4 regions of the Exiguobacterium sp. s191 genome follow, and region 1 is predicted to be linked to each of the others. Evidence: riboswitches for the same ligand, from Rfam matches in the RefSeq annotation. Region 1 holds a riboswitch; each other region holds the start of a gene.
The links. A riboswitch is a leader RNA that binds a small molecule or an ion and turns the genes downstream of it on or off. The one in region 1 is predicted to bind thiamine pyrophosphate.

Region 1 (6,104 bases):
CCCCCTTGCTATACTGTCCGTATTGAAAAGAATTCCAGTCACGGTTTGACTAAAGGAGGACGTACATCATGAAAAAAATCGGACAGTTCACGTTAACAGCCGGACTCGCAGCAGTACTCGTCTCAAGTAGTTTACCTGTCATGGCAGAGGCAGGATCTTCAGCCGATCGGATCAGTCACAAAATCGACACGATGACACTCGAACAAAAAATCGGGCAGATGATCATGCCGGACTTCCGACAGTGGAATGGCAGCAACCATACGTCGCTTGCCCCAGAAGTCGCGAACATCATCGACCGTTATGATTTAGGTGGCGTCATCTTGTTTGCTGAGAACGTCAGCGAAACCGAACAGACGACGAAACTCGTTCATGATCTGCAAGAAGTCGTCAAACAAGACGACAGCAACGATATTCCGCTGTTCGTCACGATCGACCAAGAAGGCGGCATCGTCACTCGGCTCGGAACAGGAACGAACTTACCCGGCAATATGGCGTTAGGTGCGACCCGTAGTAGTGCATACGCGAATGATGCCGGTCACATCATCGGTTCGGAACTGCGTGCACTCGGCATCAATGTCAACTTCGGTCCGGATCTTGATGTCAACAGCAACCCTGGAAATCCCGTCATCGGTGTCCGCTCGTTCTCGAGTGATCCGGAGCTCGTCGGCACACTCGGTTCCGCTCTAATGAAGGGAATTCAGTCTGAAGGTGTCGCAGCGACTGCCAAGCACTTCCCGGGTCACGGCGATACAGCGACCGATTCCCACTATGGCTTGCCGGTCGTCGACCGGTCCTTGCAGGAGCTAGAACAAGTCGAGCTCGTACCGTTCAAGCGAGCTATTGCTGAAGACATCGATATGATCATGACAGGACACATCGGAATGCCGCAAATCGAACCTGAAGTCGTCACGTCGACAAATGGTACCTTCCCTTTACCTGCGACGTTATCGGACGATGTCATCACGGGCGTACTGCGCGAAAAACTTGGCTACGATGGCATCGTCATCACAGACGCGTTGAACATGCAGGCGATCGCCGACAACTTCACGGAATCAGAAGCCGTCTTAAAGACGTTTGACGCTGGAGTCGACATCGCGCTCATGCCGACGATCCTTCGTTCCGAGCAAGATGTCACAAAGCTCGATCAGATTTTCAAGGATGTGATCGCAGCAGTCAAAGACGGTCGCCTCTCAGAGGAACGGATCGATCAATCGGTCGAGCGAATCCTGACGCTGAAAGCAGAACGCGGAATTTGGAACGGTACGACTGACACGACATCCCTAGCTGAAAAAATCGCGCACTCGAACCAAATCGTCGGCAGTCCCGAGCATAAAGCAAAAGAACGCGCGATGACGGAAGCCGCGGTCACACTCGTGAAAAATGATCAGCGGACGTTACCATTCAAACCGAAAAAGAATGCAAATGTTCTTGTGATCGCTCCTACGGCGGATCAAACGGACAGCATGAAAAAAACGATCGCGTCCCTACCGAAGAATCGGAACTGGCACGTGACGACAGCGAATTACTCGGCTACTACGCTACCGCTCGACCAAAACCAGACATTACGGGCGCAACTCGATGCAGCAGATTACATCATCGTCGGTTCCAACGTCAATACGAGTGCTAAACTACTACCTACTGCACCAGAACAAGCGATTCCGGCTTCAATCTTCCGCTATGCGAAACAAACGGATACACCATCCGTCCTGCTCAGTCTCCGTAACCCATACGATGTTGCTGTTCAACCGGACGCACCGGCACACGTCCTCGTCTATGGCTTCAAAGGCGACCCGAACGGACCAGACTCCGAAGCAGGCAATCTGAAATCAGCGGGACCGAACCTGCCTGCAGGTATCCGAGCGATCTTCGGAACGTTCAAACCACAAGGCACTTTACCGGTTGATGTGCCGGTCTTTCAGAACGGTGTCTTTACCGATCAACTGCATCTTAAATTCGGTGACGGCTTTAAAAACTGGAAAAAATGATGACGTGATACACCAAAAGACCGAAGCTCCTTTACAGGATGCCTCGGTCTTTTAACGATTGATACGGATATTCGGCTTCTTCTTTCGAACGCTTGTAGACACGATGAAGTGAATAAGTCAACGAAACATAGAGGATGACGACTAGGATAGTCGCGATGGAACTCCCCATTGTAAAACCGAACTGAAGCAACCCCTGAAAATTCTGAATCGTAGCATATGTTCCGTACACCGCCATCAAGATGGGAATGATGTACCCAACAAATCTCACTTTTACTTTTCCGAGCACCTGTTGCACGACATATGCCGCGAGAATCACAAGTGCGATCACGATGATTTCCATTCCAATCCCTACTCTCACTAAATGGTATTCCTAATTCTACCATTTAGTGATTCAAGAAGATACCGCTCGTGCCGGAATCGTTTCGTAAACTGACGCAAACGTCTCTTCCGTCCACCCCATGTGCCAGAAGAGTAACTCATAGTAACAGCTCGTCACGAAATGACGTTTCATCCGCTCGCGTTCCGTCGGGCTCGCTTGTTCCGCCAGCGCATCAAGCCGTGCAATCTGTTCAAAGACGACCTTTTCAAACCATTCCGAGCTGTACGTGTCGATCCATTGCTGATAGATTTTTTCTTCCGGAGTACACGTCAGTAATTGCTGTCCGACTTCATAATACAACCAGTAACATGGCAAGATGGCAGCAATCGTCTCACCGAGCGTTCCTTCACTCGCATGATGCATGTGCGAGACATACGCATATGCTGTCGGTGCTGGTTCAAATGCTTCAAGATCTGCTTCCGTAATACCGAGCGGCTCAAAAAATGATTGATGTAAGGTCAGCTCTGCCTCGTAAGTCGAAGTCGCATGTTCGGCAAGTGTCGCGATCGTCGCGAAGTCGTCTGCTTTTGACGCTGCCTTCGCTTGAATCTTCGCAAAGTGTTTTAAGTAATAGGCATCCTGCATGACGTAATGCCGAAATTTCGAGAGTGGTAACGTCCCCTCTCCGATTCCTTGAACGAATGGGTGCGTAAAACTACTGTCCCAATACGCTTGTGCCGCTTGTTTGATTTCTTGTGTGAATGTCATGATCTCATCCTCCTCGTTTAGTATGAAACGAAAAAACACCACCCCGAAACACACGGGCATGGCGCAAGAAGAACAAGACTTGACGCCACTTCCCTCCGTAAGTACGAACTTAATCAGGTTCAAAGGGTCCGAACGTCTTCGTTCGTCTCAGTCGGTCTACCGACTCCCCTAGTGGTCATTATTCGATTCCCATCCACTATAGCATGCTGAAAACGGAAGTCAAGTTGTCCTCTTTTCGCTATACTATGGAGTGTCAGAAGACGGATGCCGTCTCCATCTACAGACCGATTCCGAACTTCTTTCGTTCTCGTACACTAACTTTAGTACCTGATACTATAATTCATTCTGTTACTTACAAATTGGAGGATTTCATTATGCATACACCAACAAAAATCATGGCGTCAGCCGTTATCGCTTCTGCTCTATTACTCCCGACAGCCGCATCTGCCGAACAAGTCGTCGATAAGACGATCGTCACACTCGGGGAGTCACTCGGCGCAAAGGATAAAGCATGGGTGCTTTCCCGTCTCAATGCACCGGAAGGCATCACGCCGATCATCGCAACTTCTGCTGACGAAGAAAAATATCTCGGGAAAAACATTCCACAGTCGCAAAAAGGCGGCAACATGTATTCGTCGGCTAAGATTGAACTGACGGAAAAAGGTGATGGACTTTCCGTCTCGACGGAGAACATCACATGGGTGACAAAGGATATGTATCTCAACGCTCTCGTCACAGCGGGTGTCAAAGATGCCGACATCACGATCACTTCTCCCTACAAGGTGACCGGGACATCGGCACTGACAGGAATCATGAAAGCGTACGATCAAACTTCCGCTGAGACGGGAATTAAGTTAAGTGACGAACGCAAGGATTTAGCACAGCAAGAATTATCGGTCACATCAGACGTCGGAAAAACGGTCGGCACGGATAAAGTCGCTGACTTAATGAATGAGATCAAGGCTGAGATCGCCAATCAAAAACCGGAAACCAAAGTCGAGATCGAAAACCTGATCGTCCAAGTCATTCAAAACAACAATATCCAGTTGTCTGACGCACAAATGGACCGGTTGACGAATCTATTCAATCAAATGGAGCAAGCGAACATCAACTGGGGACAAATCGAGAGTGGTTTGAAAAATGCGGGGCAAGACATCCACGCGTTCGCAACATCAGAAGAAACGAAAGGTTTCTTCGCTAAATTATTCGATGGACTCAGTGACTTCTTCAGTTCAATCGCTGGCGTGTTCAAATAATTCAGACTTCCGTAACTGACAAAAAAATAGTAAACTAGAGATATCTGAAACGAAAGGTGGTGTGAAAAGATGGACTTTGCCGCGTGCAAACACTGGTTGATGGAACAATTGTATCTGTTGCGCGCGATTTTTCATGGAATGGCGTTCTAAGGCACCCGTCTGCCCTTTTTTAGAACTTCATGATTGAAAAATACAGCAAAGCGCATCTTTCACACGTTAGGGAGAGTGCTATTTGCGCTCTCCTTTTTTTGATGCGCGCGAAAGGATCAATTGATTATGATGATTTGCGACATTCAACACCTAACCAAACAATTCGGAGGCGAAACGATCTTAACGGATGTTTCCCTCTTCTTAAACGAACACGACCGTGTCGGTCTGATTGGACGAAACGGGAGTGGCAAGACGACATTACTCCGCTTGCTTGCTCGCCTTGAGCAACCGGACGGTGGTGTCATCTATCAAAAGAGCGGTTTGACGATCGGCTATTTGGAACAACTTCCTGTATATAGTGAGACGATGACCGGACTCGACGTCCTTTGGACAGCGTTTGAAGACATCCTCGCGATCCGTTCTCGGATGCAACAGTTGGAGCAAATGATGGCGACAGCACCAGATGATCTCGATGCACTACTCGCACGATATGCGGAAGCGACGAATGCGTTCGAACAAAAGGATGGCTATCTACTCGACTCGAAAATCGAACGCATGGTGAACGGCTTACACCTTCGTCCGTTACTCACTCGTCCTTTCCACCAGTTGAGCGGTGGTGAACAGACGAAGATTTGTCTCGGTCGCATGTTACTCATGGAGCCAAATCTGCTCATTCTTGACGAACCGACGAACCATCTTGATTTAGCTGCCGTGGAATGGCTGGAGCAGTTCTTACGGGACTACACAGGAACCATCCTGCTCGTCTCTCACGACCGGGTCTTCTTAGACGCCGTCGTCACCTCGATCGTTGAACTCGAGGACGGTGAACTGACAACCTATATAGGGAATTACAGCGCGTTCGTCGTCGAACGAGAACGTCGCTTGATGGAACAGTTCCACGCCTACCAAGAGCAACAGAAAAAAATAAAGAAAATGAAGGAAGCGATTCGTCGACTCCGGCAATGGGCAAACGAAGCGTCTCCACCGAGTGAGAAATTATTCCGTAAAGCAAAATCGATGGAACGGGCACTCGAGCGGATCGAACGGATTAAACGACCACAACTCGAAGCCAAAACCGCTGATGTCTCCTTCTCTTCCACTGATCACTCGAGCCAAGTCGTCTTTCGCGCTGAAGAACTCTCGTTTGCTTACGGAACCCGTCACATTTTTGATGACGTCTCGTTCGAGATCATGGCACAAGATCGGATCGCGATCGTCGGAACGAATGGGAGCGGGAAATCGACGTTGCTCTCACTGCTGCTTGACGAATTATCACCAGAGGCAGGCACACTCACGCGTGGACCATCGAATCGGATCGGTTACCTGTCCCAGCATGCCCATTTCGAGGAGGACGCGCGGTTAATCGACTGGTTTAGAGACCGGATTGCCGTTCCAGAAGCGGAAGCCCGCCATATCCTAGCCCGGTTCCTGTTCTTTGGACCAACTGTCTTTCGGTCCATTTTGTCACTGAGCGGAGGCGAACGTGTGCGATTGCAACTCGCCGTCCTCGTTCATTCGTCGGTCAATGTATTAATTCTCGACGAGCCGACGAATCATCTCGATATTGAATCAAGAGAGACGTTGGAAGAAGCACTCGAGAATTTTTCTGGAACATTGATTGCCGTC
Region 2 (6,104 bases), 240 kb from region 1:
TTCATCTGAATCACTCCTCTTCACGTTCAAAACCTGTAGACCGATTTATGTCTGAAGTCTTATTTACCTGTTTTTCAAACATTTAAAACATATATATTTAAAATTAGTTTTACTGTTTTGTGAACGTTACCCGAAATAGGCATGATAGAGCCGTTTCGCTTTGACGAGATCCGCCTCGCCATGAATCAGAACGCGTCCATCTCGGAAAGCGACCATCCGATGTTCGTCCGTCGTAAACGCCAGCAAATATGGATTATGGGCGGAAATCGCAGCGACCGGCTGGAGACGTTGTTTCAACTGTTCCAGATCCCGCTGTCCGTCTCCGCGGATTTGAATGGCATCCCGACCGCAGAGTGCCGTGAAACGAACCGTTTGATCCGATAAGTAAGGATAGGACGGATCGATGCCGCACGACGGGCACTCCGTTTGCTTCAGTGACTGAACGTTAATTTGTTGAAACGTATTCGACCAGACATCAAACGCAAGCAAGCGCGTCCGCATGGCGTCCGTCTTTCCGCTCAACCACTTCAACGCTTCCGTCACCTGTAAGGAAGCGACCATCTGTACAGCTGGTCCGATGATTCCCGCTGTATCACACGTCTCCTGATCCCGCGGTAATTGATCGAGCAGACAATGCAGACACGGCGTCTCCCCGGGACGGACGGTAAACGTGATCCCATAACTGCCGACGCAGCCACCATAAATCCACGGAATCGAACGCATCAACGCCATGTCGTTCATCAGCAAGCGAATATCGAAATTGTCCGTCGCGTCGATGATCAGATCGATATCATCGAGAAGCCATGTCAGCGCTGCCCGGTCGACGTCTAATACATGCGCTTCAATCGTCACCGTCGAATTAATCGCTTCAAGCCGTGCTTTTGCGGCAATCGCTTTTGGTACGATGTGACGCGCATCTTCCTCGGTATAAAGCTGTTGTCGTTGTAGATTACTCCACTCGACATAGTCGCGGTCGACGATTCGGACGACGCCGACACCGGCGCGGACGAGTTGTTCTGCCGACGCCGTTCCGAGCGCTCCCATGCCGATGATCAGCACCTTCGCTGTTGCCAAGCGTGCTTGTCCCGCTTCCCCGATCGGTTGAAATCGAGTTTGCCGTGAGTAACGGTTCATCGAATCAATCCACTTGTCGGACTACTCGCGACCGCATACTGTTTCTTCTCGATTCGTCCCGCTTCGTATCCGAGACGCCCCGCTTCGACAGCTAGTCTCATTGCGCGCGCCATCTTGACTGGATCTTGAGCATGGGCAACGGCGGAGTTCAATAAGACACCGTCCGCACCGAGTTCCATCGCATAGGCGACGTCGGTCGGTGAACCGATTCCGGCGTCGACGATGACTGGGACCGTCGTCTGCTCGATGATGAATTGCAGGTGAAGTGGGTTGAGGATACCTTGCCCGGAACCAATCGGTGATGCTGCCGGCATGATGGCGTGACAACCAAGTTCTTCGAGTCGTCGTGCAAGGACGACATCGTCCGACGTATACGGTAAGACGATGAAGCCTTCTTTAAGTAATTCTTCAGAAGCCCGTAACGTCTCAATCGGGTCAGGTAATAACGTCTTATCGCAACCGATCACTTCGACCTTAACCATGTCGCACATACCGGATGCTCGCGCAAGCTTCGCCAACCGAACGGCTTCTTCTGCTGTCTTCGCTCCGGCCGTGTTCGGTAGTAGATCGTACTTCGTTAAATCAAGCGACTCGAGGAAATTCGCTTGTTGTTTATCAAAAATATCGAGCCGGCGGACGGCAAACGTCAAGATTTGTGAGGCGGACGCATCGATTGCTTCCTGCTGTACCGTAGCATCCGTATATTTCCCCGTTCCGAGTAATAACCGTGATTCAAATGTCTTTTCTCCAATTTTCAGCATGTTTATCCTCCTCCTACGAAATGAACGATTTCAAATGTGTCGTTGTCCCGAACGACCGTCTGATCGTACGCCGTGCGATCGATGATTTGTCGATTCTGTTCGACGATGACGAGCTTTTCCCCTAAGCCGAGTTGCGTTAGCATGTCCTCGATCGTTTCAATCTGATCGATCGTGTGGTCATTGCCGTTAATCGTAATGTTCATCGGACTTCCTCCTTCTGAATCAACCGTAATGTATTTACCAAGACTTCCGCTGTCGCCGGTGCGAGTAATATGCCATGCCGATGATGCCCCGTCGCTAGGAAGATCCGACGGGATGAATCGGCGACTCCGATATATGGCAAGCCGGACGCCGTTTGTGGTCGTACACCGGACCAGACTTCTTCGATGACCGCGTCACGAATCGGTGGATACAGTCGTTCTGCTGCTTGAAGCAATGACGTGACCCCTGCGACACTGACACCGACCGTCTCGTCGTGCGGCAGTTCGGTCGCACCGATCAAAATCCGACCGTCTGCTTTTGGCACAAGGTAGACAGCGTCGTCAAACAGGATCGAGCGTAACGGCTGACCCGCGAGACGGACGGCGAGACATTCCCCTTTGACCCCATATGTCGCGATCGAAATGCCGGCTGTATCGAGCAAAGCTTGCGAACCCCGTCCGGCAGCGACCGTCACTGTTTGTCCGGTCCAGATTCCCGCATTCGATTCGATCCTAATGAAGTCATCGTTCTCTTCGATGCGTGTGACTTCCACCTGTTCTTCAATCGATATGCCACGTGCGTGTAAGGCATACATCAATGCAGTCGTCAGTCGTCGTGGATCGATTTGACCGACAGCTGGAAACAGATGCTCGCGCCCTTTACGCTTTAACAAAAACGGTTGTTCCCGGTATCCACAATCGATGCCTGTTTCTCGCTCAAGACGACGTGCAAGCAACGGATACAGACGACGACTTCGCGCGGAAAGTGCATGCAATTCCTCTCTGAGCTCGATGTCCGTCGCAAGCATCCCGGCAGCCGCGCGACTCGTTCCTTGTCCACCTGCTCCGCGTTCTAAGACGACGACGGATTCATTCTGACAGGCGAGACCGTAAGCAAGCGTCAAACCGATGACTCCACCGCCGATGATGATGTGATTCGTCATACCCGTACCCCCTGATAATGCTTGACGGCGGCGAGCGGATCCGAATGACCGAGAATACCCGATAAGACGGCGATTCCGGTTACACCGGTCGCTACGATTTCAGGCATGCGTTCTGGTGTAATCCCGCCAATTGCAATGACTGGTTTCGTCGTGAAGGTGACGACTTGCTTCAAGGCGTCAATCCCTCGTGGTGGCACGTCCGGCTTCGACGCTGTCGGATAAATATGACCGTACAGCAGGCGATCGGCTCCTTCCGCTTCTGCTGCCAGTGCCTCTGCTAGCGAATGGACTGATTTCCCGATGACGAGATTCGGAAAATGACGTCGCACATCGCGGACACGCAAGGAACGGCGCGTCAGCTGCACACCGATGCCTGCGACATGGGCGACGTCGACCCGATCATGAACCGTTAACTGTTCAGGCGAATAACCATGTGTAAGGAGCGCCTCAATTAGATCAAGTAATTCTGCCGCCGATAAGTTCGGTTCTCGTAGATGCAGCTGATCCGTATAGGGTTGAAGCGATTGAAAGGTCTTTATTTCGTCAAGCGGATTAATGGATCCCGTCGAAATCAGATGTAAACGCATCATGTTCTTCCTTTCCATACGAAAAAGGACCACTCCCGATGTTGAAGGGAGTGGTCCGAAAATGCGCTGAAGCGCTAAGGATATCTAGGATTTCGAGCCACTTCCCTCCGCTAGTACGAACTAGATCAGGTTCAAAGGGTCCGGATACTTCCGTCTCAGTCTGCTGGGAGACTCCCCTAGTGTCTTTTCGTGTTTAATTGGCTTGCCCCATTAGTCTAGCATGAGTCGCTTTGCTTCGCTAGTCCTAGTTGAGCGCTTCCACTTGCTGAATCAGTTCCGATTTCGTTGGTCGCTGTTGCTCTCGGCTGTCGGCATACGTCTGCTTCAGCTTCAGGATGCGCATTACTTTGGCATCGAGCATCTCCGGCGTCAGCGTTTTTTCTTTGACGGCTTGCATCACTTCAGCATGGACCTTTGTGTAAGCACCTGCCTCTGAAAACATCGCCATATCAGCTCCATTGACGAGCGACTGACGTGCCGCTTCTGCGAGACCATATTGTTTCGTGATCGCCCCCATGACGAGATCATCCGTGATGATGACACCGTTGAATCCGAGTTGTTGACGCAAGAGGTCAGTCAAGATCGGCTTTGAGAGCGAGGACGGATTCATATCGTCATACGCGGGATAGAGAATATGGGCGACCATCACCATCTCGGCGCCCTCTTGAATCGCTTCTTGGAACGGTAACAGCTCCGTCCGCTTCAATTCTTCCTTTGATGCCTTCACTTTCGGTAGCCCGACATGGGAATCGACACTCGTATTGCCGTGACCGGGAAAATGTTTGACGACCGGAATCGTTCCCGTCTCCTGCATCCCGTGCATCAGGGCCGTACCAAGCGTCGCGACGGTATTCGGATCAGCACTTAACGCACGGTCGCCGATGATCGGATTGTTCGGATTACTGTTGACGTCAAGGACCGGCGCGAAGTCCATGTTGAAGCCATAAAAACGTGACAAATGTCCGAGCGTACGTCCGACGTCTTCCATTTTCACTTCATCTGCTCCTTGCGCCATACGTTGACTCGTCGGTAGACGTAATCGTTGATCTGGTACCCGGCTGACGCGTCCGCCTTCTTCATCAATCCCGACGAACGCATACGGTTTTTGGTTCGTCTCTTGAATCGCACGCGTGAACGTCAAGAGTTGCTCTTCCGACGTAATGTTTCCGCCGAGCAATAAGACCCCGCCAATCGCATGCGTCTGTAACAATTTCCGGTCAGCTGCTGAAAGTTCCGTGCCGGCGACTCCGATGTAGAGCAGTTGATCGATTTTTTCTGACGTCGACATCGTTTTAAGTTGCTGCTTTAATCGTGCTTGTTGTCGTTCCTCTTTCGTTGGCTCAGGTTTCGGTTTCTTTTCTTCTGTCGGTTGCTTCGTTTCCGATTGTGATGGTTTCGTTGGTTCCGTCGTCTCCTGCGCACACCCTGCAAGCAACAGACAACCGATCAGTACGGTTTTCTTCACAAAGGATCCTCGCTTCGCACACCATTGATCGAATAATAGACGGAAATCTCAGCGTTCAGGGATTGCGAGACCGAACAATATTTATCCTTTGATAACGAGATGGCGCGACGGACCTTATCTTCCGGGAGATCACCTTCGAGCCGGTAATGAATCGAGATCGACGTAAAACGCCGCGGATGGTCCTCTGCCCGTTCTCCTTCGATATCCATTTCGAAATGGGTGATCGTCAAGCGCATCTTCTCTAAAATCGAGACGATATCAATTCCAGTACAGCCGGCAACGGCATGTAGCAAGAGTTCAGTCGGTCGTGGCGCTTGGTTTTCACCACCGTTTTCGGGTGCTGCGTCCATCGCCAGATGATGCCCTGATTCCGTCTGTCCACTAAATCCCATCTGTTTGTTCCATGTCACTGTCGCTTGCATCGTTTCCACTCCTTTATAAGTAGTCTTCTTCTGTAGTATACGCAAAAAACAGCAAGCCTGGAAATTCACACGCTATTTCGAATAATGGTTCTTTTCCCGAAATCTCGCTTTGCGATACCCGACGAAATCGTTTCATGCTATCCTGTTACTCATAGTTTCGCGCGCAAGCGCTAGAATTGAGGAATCATCCATGTCACCTACTACTCGTTTAAGTCGACGCGATTGGCTCTTGATCGCCACGTTGTCGCTCCTGACGTTCGTTCTCGGAACAAGCGAATTCGTCATCGTCGGGATCCTCGCTGAAATCTCCTCAGCCCTTGATATCACGATCGCAACAGCAGGTACGCTCGTTTCAGCCTTTGCCATCTCCTTTGCAATCGGTACACCGATCGTCATGTCGCTGACCGGTCACCTGGAACGGCGTCGTCTGATCCTACGTCTCTTACTCGCCTGGGTCTTATTGAATCTTGCCAGTAGTTTTGCTCCAAGTTACGAAGTATTGCTCGCAACCCGCATTCTGACAGCCATCCTGACCGGTGTCTTGATCTCGCTCGCAATGGTCGTCGCAAGTGACGGTGTGCCTGTCGCGAA
Region 3 (6,104 bases), 630 kb from region 1:
GCAATGCAGGTGAGCGTGCCCTGCACCAATCAAGAGGATTCGTTTCATGTCGTTCTCCTTCAATCTGTCTTGCTAGAGTGTACCCGGATACGGGCGGCGGTAATCATAGCCAAAAGACAAGACTGATAAACAGGAGGATGACCACGAGATAGACGATGTCCTGACGCTGAACAACTGGTATCTCGTAATACGTCCGTTCCGCTGAAAAATGACGGGCTTCGAAAGCGATTGCCATCCGTTCTGCCCGCTGGATCGATCGCGAGAAGAGCGGTAAGCCGATTGATAGGAACGCATCACCAGGAAAGCGACTGTGCACGTTCCGAATCATTCGGACTCGCCGTAAGACGCGGACTTCTTCGACCAGTTGAGGCAGAAAGCGGATCCCGGCAAGGAACCCATACGCGAAGCGAGGCGACACCTTTGCCTGGTGAATCAAGCTCATCACGAACCGGGTCGCATCGGTCGTCGTGACGAAAGCGAAACTTAAGCAGACGAACGTTGCCATCCGTAAGGCAAGTAACCAGCCGTGCATGACACTTTCCGATGTGACATGAAACCAACCAAACGACCATAGAGGATTCGTTCCTTTACCGAAGGCTGCCATCATCCAGAACGTCAATAAGAATAATAGACTGTAAGGTGCGAGTCGTTTCAAGAAATCGCGAGGACCCCACCCGGAGAGGAGTAGCAGCGCGATAGCAAAACTCAGGAACACCAACGTCTTGACCCAGTCGTTCGTTGCAATTAAGGCAAACATGATCAAAAACAATCCGCTCCCCTTGATGACAGGATTGAGTTTAGCGAACGGTGACGCGTTCGTCTGCATGGCGCTTCACCTCCTGGAATTGGTACGAGAGTGGACGTTGTAGCTGACAGCGTTCGAGTAACGGAACGTCAGCGAATAACTCGCTCGGACGCCCGTCAAAAGCAATCCGCCCTTGCTCCATGACGAGGACACGATCCGCGTATCGGGCGACGAGTTCCATATCGTGTGTTGCCATGACGAGCGTCGTTCCGTTTTGTTGTTCCGTCAAAAACTGTTCCATGAGCCGCCGTGTCGTCAATCCATCCTGTCCGAACGTCGGTTCATCGAGCAACAATAAATCCTTCGTCTGCCCGAGCATCGTCGCGACGCTGAGTCGTCGTTGTTGCCCCGTACTAAGCGCAAGCGGTGATTGCTGTTTGACGGATGCGAGTTCCAGCCGTTCGAGCAACGCTGTGCGCTCGTCACTCGTCGCTGCCCGGTGACTCCAGTCGATTTCCGCTTCGACTGTCAGTTTGAGAAACTGCAGATCCGGTTGTTGAAAGACATAGCCGACGTGCTCATAAAAGCGTCGCCGGGAGTAACGCTGAGCCGGACGTTCCTGGAACCGATATGTTCCTTGATGCGAGAGCAACCGACCGAGTGTTGCAAGCAACGTACTTTTCCCGGAGCCGTTTGCCCCGAGCAGCATCACCCATTCTCCCGTCTTCAGGGAAAATGTCGCATCGGTCAGCGGATAAGGTGCTTTCGTCGATAATGCAGCGACGTGTAACAAGGCAGTGCCTGCTGTAGCGACTGAGGGAAGCACGTGAAGTCGCGCTGCTTGTGGTCCATCTATGGGTAACGTCTCTAACGTATACGGATACAGAGAGGGAACAGCGATCCCTTTCGCTTGAAGGCGTTCATAAGCCTGCGGGAACAAATCCTGCGGATGCGCCGTTGCAGTCACCGATCCGTCTTCAAGTAAGACGATTTTGTCGATGTAAGGTAAACAGACATCGAGTTGGTGTTCGATCAAGACGATCGTTAAATCATGTTCTTTCTGAATCCGAAAGATCAACGCCATCAGCTCGTGTTGCCCGATCGGGTCAATCTGAGCCGTTGGTTCATCGAGTAATAAGATCGTCGGCTCGAGCGCTAGGACCGCGGCGAGCGCGAGGCGCTGTTTCATCCCCCCGGATAGATTCGCGATTGGTGTCGAGAAGGGGAGAGGGAGACCGACGAGTGCGAGTAAGCGTTCAATGCGTTCCTCCATCTCCGCACTTGGAATCGACCGGTTTTCTAAACTAAAAGCGATTTCGCGTCCGATCGTTTCCATGCAGAACTGTTCTTCTGGATTTTGAAATAAGACTCCGACCGAACCGGACCGGGTAACGGTACCAGTCTGTTCGACTTCGATCGTCTTCGGTGTCAGTCCGGCTAAGGCATGAAGTAGTGTCGTCTTGCCACTCCCGCTTCGTCCGAGCAGAAGGGTCGTTCCTTGCTCGATTGATAGCGATACATGATTGAGCACCGATTTCATCTGACCGGGATAGCGGATGCTGAGATCGTCGACAGTAATCATGCGACTTCCCGTTTCGCACGTCCTGCCGCAAACCCGTTCAAGACACCGGTCGCAACAAGGCGACGGACGAGAATCGCTGCAAGCAAGCCGCCCAGTAATGCGCCACTAATCAATTGTAAGCCAGTTGTCGCAAGCAACGTCGTCGTCGTGTAGTAACCGAATCCGTTCGCGATCAGACTATAGACAATGCTACCAATCGCGGCTCCAACACCCGATAACATCAATGTCCATGTGTCATAACGGCGATAACGCGTCATCGCAAAGACGAGTTCCGCACCAAGCCCTTGGCATACCCCGATGAGAAGAGCCGATAAACCAAAGTGACTACCCGTGAACAGCTCGACGGCTGCCGCGACGATTTCCGCGATGAGAGCGGCACCTGGTTTTTGAATGATGGCTGCGACGAGCGGGCTCGCGATGATCCAGATCCCAAACATCCAGTTGGCACCGACAGGTCCGAAGATCGCAGACATCGGTAACCAGAGTGTTGACCAACCGAGATAGATGACCCCGCAAGCGACGGCGAGCATCATCATGACCATGATTTCTTTCATTTTCCAGTGTTGCATTAGGTACGTCCTCCTTAGAATGGGGGAGACGCCAAAAAAGACCGCCCTCCGTAAAAAAGAGAGCGGTCCTCAGAAAAACTGCGCGCAGCAGGAGTCATTGGATGTGATCGCTCCACTTTCCTACGCTAGTATGAACTAGATCAGGTTCGAAGGGTCCGAAGTGAATCGTCTCAGCCAAATGGGCTCCCCTAGTGGATATGGTAATAGGTGATACGCTGTTCACTTTAGGCAATCTTCTGTCTATTGTCAAGACACAAAAAAACGATACGCCACGAAGGGCGTATCGTCAAACGACTTATTTGTTGTCTTCGTTCTCTTCTTTTGCTTCTTCTGAAGACTCTTCCGTAGCTTCCGCTTCGTTGTCTTCACCAGCTTCCGCTTGTGCCTCAGCTTCTGCTTCTTCGATTTCCTCAAGCTCTTGTTCAAGCGTTGATTCGACGACAGCTGCGACTTGAATGTCGCCTTCTGTGACGATACGGAAATCTTTTTGTTCTGGAAGATCAGCAACAGAAATCGAATCGCCGATTTCGAGGTTCGTGACGTCGACTTCGACGTTCTCTGGTAATTTATCTGGTGTAGCTGCGACTGTTACTTTAAAGAGTGTCTGTGACAGGAATCCACCGACTTTAGCGCCAGCTGCTTCGCCGACGAGTACGACGTCTGCTTCGACTTCTGTCTCTTCATCCATTTTAACGGCGATGAATTCAACGTGATCGACAGTTGGTGTGAAGACATCCATATCACGACGGTTGATCAAGACGTTAATATTTTTACCGTCGAGTTTCAGTGAAATCAAGACGTTCTCACCGTTTTCTCGAACGATTTTAAGCAATTCTTTTTCTTCAAATGCGATCGGTGTACTTTCCACTTTGTAACCATACACGACACCAAGAGCTTTTCCTTCATGACGTAATTGTTTACGGAGTGAGCGTGGACGTACCTCGCGTTTTTCGGCTGTTAATTTAACTGACATGTTCATTTCCCCCTTGAATTTGGTATAGCCCTCAAAAGGTAATGAATGTAGGAGCAGGACAAGTCCTGAACAATATGAAACATGCTAAGACAATCGGTTTCAGACTCTTTTGAATCTGACGCTTTCGTGACTTTGCATTTCTCTCCCAGGTCATTACGCTGATATTGAGAAACATGTGTGAGTAAGTCACCGTTTGATGCGGTGCTAGTGAGTTTATACCCCTATGTTTTAAATCCTTAAACCTCTATTTTTTATTTTTTAAAGTCGAAAGACCTCCAAACCGCTTGAAATCAAGGGTTAAGAGGTCTTTCATTTTTTTCATTTTTTATGGTGATGCGTTGGTTTTCACGGACTAATACTCGGATGAGACGTTCGATGTGCCGCATCGTCGTCTGTCCCATCGTTGAGATTTGGAGCCATTGATTGCGGACGAGATAGTCGCTTTCATATTGAACATGATAGCCCTGGATCCGGAGAGCGTCTCCTAAAGTGGTTGCCGACGGATGGACGATCGTCAGAATTCCCGGCGCTTGTGCTTCTTGCGTCGCAAGCAGGTTAAAACCAGTCGCTCGAACGGCCTGTTCGAGATAAGTCATCTTGATGGCGGCTTGATCGAGATCAAGGGCATCGAGCGCTGCCTGACAAGCAAGCAACAAGTTCGATGAGCCGGAAAAGGCGACGCCTTCCGCATAGAGTCCGAGATCCAGATAACGTGGAATACGTGGAGAAGGTAAGACGCGATCTATGTGACCGATGAACGCAAGACCCGGTAAACCACCAATTGCTTTTCCGGAGACGGTCGTGACGAATCTGCAGCCGGCATACGAGAAACGCCCGGTTCCGACGGCGCTGATCGCATCGACGATGAGTGCGGTTCGTTGTTCTAACAGCGCTTTTACCGCATCGAGATCGTAGAGGACGCCCGTTGACGTCTCACAGTGCGTCAACCAGATCCAGTCGTATTCCGTTTGATGCAATTGACTCGCGAGTTGTTCCAAGTCGATCGGGTGACCGGGTGGAAGCGAGTGGACATCAAAGGACTTCCCAGCTCGTGCCGCGTGATCAATCAAGCGTTGACCGAACTCACCACCGTTTAGGATCAACCCATGTCCACTCAGTTGTTGTGCGACGATATCGTTGGCGAGGGTGCCACTGCCGACAGCCATCGAGACATGTGGCAAATCCAGCAACTGACACATCCGACCACGTAAATCTTGATCGAGCTGGCGCATCGAAGCCGTCCGATGCGGGCGCGGTGCTTGTTGCGCCGCTTGGCGGACTGTTGGTGCAACCTCGACCGGACCGGCTAGAAAATGCAGAGGACGTAAAACGTCCGCGATGACGGACCTTTCGTATGTTGCGCGCGACAACAACATCGGTACGAACTGGGCGTCGCCACTACCGAGCGTTGCTGCGATTGGTGTGAAGCCGAACCGCGCATATAGTTTAGCTTCCCGTGTCGTACCACTGATATAGACATGATCAATCGTTTCCCGCTCCAAGTAGACCATCAAAAAGCGCATCAATTGCATGAACGTACGACTATTGCGGTATTCGGGACGAACGCTGAGTAAGCGGATTTCCGCTGGGTCCGTCAGTGTCTCATCTAGCGTCACGCCTTTTTCCTCAAGCGAAAAAGGACGATGCTTCCGAATGGCAATCATCGCGACGAGTCGATCGTCTTCCTTGCCGATCAGATAGGTATTTTGATCATGAAACCGGTCAATCCGTTTCCGTTCGGTGTTCGGTTGATGTTGCGGAATCTCTTCCGTGAAGGTGAGGTAGTTCAGTTCATTGATTGCTTCCGCGTCCGAAGCGGTGGCAATGGAAAAGTCGATCATGAGACGTCCTCCTTATGTAATGACTGGCTTGTGAAGTGCATCATGAGCCCACAGGACAAGTAGACTTACAGCAACGGTACACAAGATATTGATAGGTACCGCGTCAAAGTAGACAGGGAGTAACGGGAGCAGAACAACCGGAATCAGCCCCGCTTTGACGCTATCTTTCGTTACGAGATAAGACAGACCGAGTATGCCTAGTCCGGCAAGATATGCCCACGGCGTGATGGCGAAGACGATTCCGGAAAATACGGCATACCCTTTACCGCCGCGTCGCGGATGAAACAACGGAAACAAGTGACCGATAAGTACGGCAAGAGCGACGGGATAAAATGCGTCTGTTAGCTGTAGTGCAAGAACCGTCTTCGCGGCATCAAACAGGTACACGAATAAA
Region 4 (6,104 bases), 1.1 Mb from region 1:
GATCATTCTTACGTCAACATGTTACGACAAATGGGGGAACTTTCGGATGAGGAAGTCGAAAATCATCCACGTAAGAATGTCATCACACGGTCGGTCGGCTCGAACGAAACAGTCGAAGTCGACATTCAAGTCAGAGATGCTCCAGACTATGACCTCGTCCTCGTCTGTAGTGACGGATTGACCGATGAAGTGCCAGATGATGTCATCGAACAGATCATCTTACAGGATGAGCCGCTTGATGAGATCGTTGGACGATTGGTGAAAGAAGCGAATGCTCGAGGAGGCGCGGATAATATTACGATTGCCGCCATCCGGTTCAAAGAAAGAAAGAGGGTCTGAATATGCGATACGGAGATCGATTAAATGACCGCTACCGCATAGAACGGCTAGTTGGAAGTGGCGGGATGGCGAATGTCTATCAAGCCTATGATGAGATTTTAAAGCGTCATGTTGCCATTAAGATTTTACGGACTGAATTTTCGCATGACGAACAGTTCATTCGTCGATTCGAACGTGAAGCGCATGCTGCTACCAGCTTGAATCATCCAAACATCGTTGCCGTCTATGATGTAGGCGAAGAAGATGCCATCTATTACATCGTCATGGAGTATATCGATGGTATGACATTAAAAACATTTTGTGAAAATCAAGCATTACCTGTGCCGCAGGCCGTCGATATCATCGCTCAAATTTGTGATGCGATCGATCACGCCCATGCACACCGGATCATCCATCGCGATATCAAACCGCAAAACATGTTGATTCGAGAAGATGGTACCGTCAAAGTAACGGATTTCGGAATCGCTGTGGCAATGTCGAATGCGACGCTGACGCATACGATGTCAGTCCTTGGATCCGTCCATTACTTTTCACCAGAACAAGCAAAAGGTAAATTTGCGGATGAGAAGTCGGATATCTATTCGCTTGGTGCTGTATTATACGAACTTGTTACAGGACAAGTCCCGTTCGAAGGTGATTCACCGGTTGCGATTGCTTTAAAGCATCTGCAAGATACACCGCGTCGCCCATCCGTCTTGAATCCGAAAGTGCCACAAGCGCTTGAGAACTGTATCATGCAGGCGCTCGCAAAAGCACCGCATGACCGCCAACAGTCCGTCGCAGCCTTTAAGACAGATATGGTGACGGCGTTGTCTGACGAACGAGCAAGTGAAGGCATCCGTGGTGCAGAAGAGGATGAGATGGAAAAGACGATGGTCTTATCGCCTGTACAAGTGCCAGAAGAATCAAAAGCGGAACCAGAATCACCCGCTGTCACGACCGTTCAACCGAAAACACCGGAAAAGAAAAAGAAAAAACGCTGGTGGATCGTCCTCTTATTGCTCATATTGCTAGGTGGTGCAGCTACGACGTTTGCGATGTGGCCAGATCCAACGGTCACCGTACCATCTGTCGTCAAGTCGGATGGAGACGAAGCGGAAACGAAGCTTGAGAAACTTGGATTCGTTGTTGAGACGACAGAACGAAATAGCGATACAGTCGAGGAAGGCGATGTCATCAGTCAGACACCGCGTGAAAACGCACAAGTCAAGAAGGGTTCGACAGTCAACTTGGTCGTCTCTACAGGTAGTGCTCCGGTCGAAGTACCGGATGTGACAGATGACGCTGAAAAAGAGGCGATCGCCACATTAAAAGAGGCTGGATTCGCAAAAGTCGAAGTCGAACGTGAAAAGTCGGATGAAATCGCGCGAGGTAATGTTATCCGACAATCGATCTCTGCTGGAACGGAAGTGATCGCAAAAGAACAGACGATTACGATCACTGTCTCAGAAGGAACTTCGTCCTTTGAATTGAAAGATTTGACGAACTTATCGAGTGATGAAGCAAAAGCGTATCTCGATGAAATGGGTCTCGACGGCACGTTTGAACAAGAATTTTCAAGTGACGTGAAGCTCGATCAAGTCATCCGTCAATTCCCGCAAGCAGGAGCACAAGTCGAACCGAACGACTCCGTGACTGTGTTCATCTCAAAAGGTGAGGAAGAAAAAACGGTGACGGCAACGTTCCCTGAAAAGGTCGTCTATGATGCGGTCAGCGAGAACGAGGACGAGGAACCACCGAAACAAGTCATCCGGATTGAGACGGAAGACGCGAAAGGGAAGCGGACCGTCATCGAGGAATCGATTGATCAAGATGAGACATTCGACGTGCCGGTGACAATCGATCCGGGAGAAGAAGGAAAAATTACGATCTATAAAGACGATACGGTATATCGTTCAAAAACCATCACGTACAATCAAGCAAAAGACGCACAATGAATGTGATGAAAAAGGAGTGCATAGGATGACGGAACAACGCATCGAAGAGAATCGAGAAGGAACGATCATACGCCTGCAGGGTGGCTTTTATGATGTCATGACACCAGAAGGAGAGGTCCGTTCACGGGCAAGAGGGAATTTCCGAAAACGCGGCATCAGTCCAGTTGTCGGAGACGAGGTCGTTCTTCATATCGAAAGTGAGACGGGATATATTCTCGAAGTGAAGGAGCGGGACAACTTTTTAGTACGCCCTCCAGTCGCGAATATCGACCAGGCATTGCTCGTCGTCTCGGCGGCAGAACCTGATTTTTCAGCGCACTTGCTCGACCGATTTCTCGTTTTGATCGAAGCGAAGGAAATTCAACCCGTCATCCTGTTGACGAAGATGGATTTGCTGGACGATGTTAAAGGACCGGCTGTCCGAGAGGCGATTGCCGCTTACCGGAAGATTGGGTATACGGTCATCGAGACATCAAGTGAGACGTTGGCAGGTGTTGAGCAAGTCCGTCCGTTACTTGCTGGAAAAACGAGCGTTCTCGCCGGACAATCCGGTGTCGGGAAAAGTTCATTGCTCAATGCACTGGAACCCTCTCTTGATTTAGAAACAAGTGCGATCTCGAAATCACTCGGACGAGGACGTCATACGACGCGCCACGTCACATTGATGCCGCTTGCCGAAGGATTGATTGCCGATACGCCAGGTTTCTCGAACCTCGATTTTCCGTATGATATGGAAATCGAGGATGTACGGTGGAGTTTCCCTGAATTCGTGGCTGTACAAGATGATTGCAAATACCGAGGTTGCTTGCATTTGAATGAACCCGGTTGTGCCGTCAAGGAAGCCGTCGAAGCCCAAGAAATCATGTCCTCTCGTTATGAGAACTATGGTATGTTTATAGACGAAATCAAGAATCGAGCCCGGAGGTATTGAAGATGATTAAAATTGCACCATCTATCTTATCAGCAGATTTTGCGAATCTCGAACGCGATGTTAAAGCAGTCGAAGCAGCAGGCGCGGACTATATCCATTTTGATGTCATGGACGGTCAGTTCGTACCGAACATCTCATTTGGATTACCTGTGCTTAGCAGCTTACGTCAAAAGACGGATATGATTCTCGATGTCCATTTGATGATCGACCAGCCAGAACGTTTCGTCGAGGATTTCGTCAAAGCAGGGGCGGACATCGTGACGTTCCACGTCGAAGCGACGAATCATGTCCATCGTGTCTTGCAACAAATCAAAGCAGCGGGCGCAAAGGCAGGAGTCGTCTTGAATCCCCATACGCCATTATCAACGATTGAACACGTCCTTGAGGATGTCGATATGGTTTTATTGATGACGGTCAATCCGGGCTTCGGTGGACAAGCCTTCATCGAGCGTGTCATGCCGAAACTCGCAGCACTTGCGCAAATGAAAGCAGAGCGTGGTCTGACATTTGAAATCGAGATTGACGGTGGCGTCAATCCGGAAACGGCAAAGCTTTGCATCGATAACGGTGCGAACGTTCTCGTCGCAGGATCAGCAATCTACAATGCACCAGATTATGCGGAAGCGATCACTAGCATTCGTCAAGGGGCTGCCGTATAATAAGAACGAGAAAACGAAATATGATGACCGCAAGGGGTGTCGCTTGAAAAGCGGCTGAGAGGAGTCTTTTAGACTTTAACCCTTCGAACCTGTTCCGTTCAAACGGACGTAGGGATGTGGCGCACGCAGGCAGTACGGCGTTCGTCGTACTGCCTTTTTGCGTCCTCTCGTACAATGAAGGAGGAAAATAGCATGAAACGGTTACAAATGATGATGGAAATTGCCATCTTCGCCAGTCTCGGAGTCGTCTTTGATTTACTGATTCCATTCAAAATGCCACAAGGAGGCTCAATCAGCTTAGCGATGTTACCGATCTTCGTCATGGCATTTCGCCACGGTGTCGTCGGAGGGGTCGTCACGGGAGCGCTTGTCGGTACGATTCAATTGATGTTCGCTCCACAAGTCTTGACGATCGTTCAACCGATGCTTGACTATACGATTGCGTATGGTGTCGTCGGATTAAGTGGTCTGTTCGCGCGTCAAGTCAGACTAGCCGCGCGCAATGGACAAAAGAAAAGCTTGATGGCGTTCGTTCTCCTGGCGACGTTATTAGGCGCAGGACTCCGTTATATATGTCATGTCATCAGTGGAATCGTCTTTTTTGCCGAGTATGCCGAAGGTCCAGTCGTACCGTATTCATTGATTTATAACGCGACATACATGGTACCGTCTTACGTTCTTTGTGGTGTCGTTGCGGGTCTTTTATTCACGACTGCGCCACGCTTACTCCGTTATTCGGCACGAGGCGTCTGAGATGCGGGCGATTCTCGTCTGTGCCGGTCCGCGAGAAGAAGCGCCGGATTTACGGACGTTTTGTCAGCCAGGTGACTTTATCGTCGGTGTCGACGGTGGTGTTCAGACGATTGAATCGTTTGGGCTGACATGCGACCTGACGATTGGTGATTTTGATTCTCTTGGTTATGTACCAGAAGGGGCAATCGTTCATCCGGCCGAGAAAGATGAAACGGATCTCGAACTGGCACTTCGTACAGTCTCAGAGAAGAAACAGTTTGAGGATACCTTCATTATCGGGGCGACAGGTGGGCGGCTCGACATGACCGTCCAAAATGTATATCTATTGAAGCGATACCCAGAGGCACGACTCGTGACGAAACGAGAAGAGGTACGATACTTGGCTGAGGGAACGTATGCAGTCGAAGCAGGGAGCTATCATTATCTTTCGTTCATTCCACTCGTACCATCGACTTTAAGCTTATCCGGAGTCAAATATCCACTTGATGCACATCCAGTACCGGTCGGAGGTTCCTTGACCGTCAGTAATGAATGGTGTGCGTCAGAAGCGAAGGTAGAGCTCCATCAAGGAGAACTATTGATGATGCGGACGCTTAAGGAATAGCACAATCATAGGAAAGAGGCCGTGGATGACTCCGCGGCCTCTTTTTAGATGAAATTATTCTTCGAGTTGAGAAGGGGCGACACGGATGTCGCTTTGAGCGGATAGATGTTTTCCTTTGACGAAGAGATGATAACTTCCCCACATGACAAGGAAGAAAGGAACACCGATGTATAGTGCGATTCGTTGATCCGCTTGAAACGCAAGACTGACGAGGACGACGACGTTAAGTGTCAACGAAATCAGTGGTAACACCGGATAGAGTGGTGTCTTGAATTTCAGTTCGGATACATCGTGTCCGTTTCGGACGAACTGACGACGAAATGCAAGCTGCGAAGCAGAGATTGAAATCCAGCCGACTTGAGCCCCGAGTCCGGCTAAGGACAAGAGCCAAATGAAGACGGTATCTTCTGCGAAAAATGCGGTCAGAAGCGATAACATCGCGAACATCATCGTAAAGAGCAACGCCCGCATCGGCACACCACGTGCATTGACGTAAGATAATTTCTTTGAAATCATCCCTTCTTGCGCCATTGCCCATAACATCCGAGTCGCCGCATATAATCCGGAGTTTCCGACGGACAACAACGCTGTCAAGACGACGATGTTCATCAAATCAGCAGCGTACGGAATACCGATCGCATCAAAGACCATGATGAACGGACTGCTGACTCCGCCAGCTGTTTCATAAGGAATTAATGCACCAACGATCGTAATCGATAAGACGAAGAAGATGAACGTCCGCCAGACTGTATTGCGGATGGCTTTTGGAATCGATTTTTCGGGCGTGTCGGACTCCCCAGCCGCAACACCGATCAATTCCGTTCCTTGGAAGGCGAAGTTGACGGCAATCATCGTCGTCAAGACACCGAGAATCCCGTTTG

Region 2: it holds a riboswitch for thiamine pyrophosphate, as region 1 does, so the genes downstream of both, KNQ09_RS02665 (thiamine phosphate synthase) here and tenA (thiaminase II) in region 1, are expected to answer to the same signal.
Region 3: it holds a riboswitch for thiamine pyrophosphate, as region 1 does, so the genes downstream of both, KNQ09_RS04820 (ECF transporter S component) here and tenA (thiaminase II) in region 1, are expected to answer to the same signal.
Region 4: it holds a riboswitch for thiamine pyrophosphate, as region 1 does, so the genes downstream of both, thiT (energy-coupled thiamine transporter ThiT) here and tenA (thiaminase II) in region 1, are expected to answer to the same signal.

Annotation. Positions count from the first base shown of each region.
Region 1 is NZ_JACSNC010000001.1:277,643-283,746, reverse strand. It holds gene KNQ09_RS01450 (glycoside hydrolase family 3 protein) at 69-1,985, shown strand; gene KNQ09_RS01445 (hypothetical protein) at 2,017-2,325, opposite strand; gene tenA (thiaminase II) at 2,377-3,072, opposite strand; TPP riboswitch at 3,146-3,252, opposite strand; gene KNQ09_RS01435 (DUF1002 domain-containing protein) at 3,447-4,328, shown strand; gene abc-f (ribosomal protection-like ABC-F family protein) at 4,605-6,104, shown strand, end outside.
Region 2 is NZ_JACSNC010000001.1:522,121-528,224, reverse strand. It holds gene KNQ09_RS02690 (hypothetical protein) at 1-5, opposite strand, end outside; gene KNQ09_RS02685 (ThiF family adenylyltransferase) at 127-1,134, opposite strand; gene KNQ09_RS02680 (thiazole synthase) at 1,131-1,895, opposite strand; gene thiS (sulfur carrier protein ThiS) at 1,898-2,098, opposite strand; gene KNQ09_RS02670 (FAD-dependent oxidoreductase) at 2,095-3,039, opposite strand; gene KNQ09_RS02665 (thiamine phosphate synthase) at 3,036-3,629, opposite strand; TPP riboswitch at 3,712-3,814, opposite strand; gene nagZ (beta-N-acetylhexosaminidase) at 3,871-5,091, opposite strand; gene KNQ09_RS02655 (OsmC family protein) at 5,088-5,513, opposite strand; gene KNQ09_RS02650 (MFS transporter) at 5,704-6,104, shown strand, end outside.
Region 3 is NZ_JACSNC010000001.1:906,911-913,014, reverse strand. It holds gene KNQ09_RS04835 (NAD(P)/FAD-dependent oxidoreductase) at 1-48, opposite strand, end outside; gene KNQ09_RS04830 (energy-coupling factor transporter transmembrane component T family protein) at 104-826, opposite strand; gene KNQ09_RS04825 (ABC transporter ATP-binding protein) at 798-2,327, opposite strand; gene KNQ09_RS04820 (ECF transporter S component) at 2,324-2,896, opposite strand; TPP riboswitch at 2,997-3,096, opposite strand; gene KNQ09_RS04815 (50S ribosomal protein L25/general stress protein Ctc) at 3,192-3,869, opposite strand; gene KNQ09_RS04810 (GNAT family N-acetyltransferase) at 4,160-5,710, opposite strand; gene KNQ09_RS04805 (glycerol-3-phosphate acyltransferase) at 5,723-6,104, opposite strand, start outside.
Region 4 is NZ_JACSNC010000001.1:1,339,392-1,345,495, reverse strand. It holds gene KNQ09_RS07290 (Stp1/IreP family PP2C-type Ser/Thr phosphatase) at 1-339, shown strand, start outside; gene pknB (Stk1 family PASTA domain-containing Ser/Thr kinase) at 342-2,276, shown strand; gene rsgA (ribosome small subunit-dependent GTPase A) at 2,302-3,207, shown strand; gene rpe (ribulose-phosphate 3-epimerase) at 3,210-3,866, shown strand; TPP riboswitch at 3,889-3,998, shown strand; gene thiT (energy-coupled thiamine transporter ThiT) at 4,059-4,619, shown strand; gene KNQ09_RS07265 (thiamine diphosphokinase) at 4,621-5,223, shown strand; gene KNQ09_RS07260 (amino acid permease) at 5,278-6,104, opposite strand, start outside.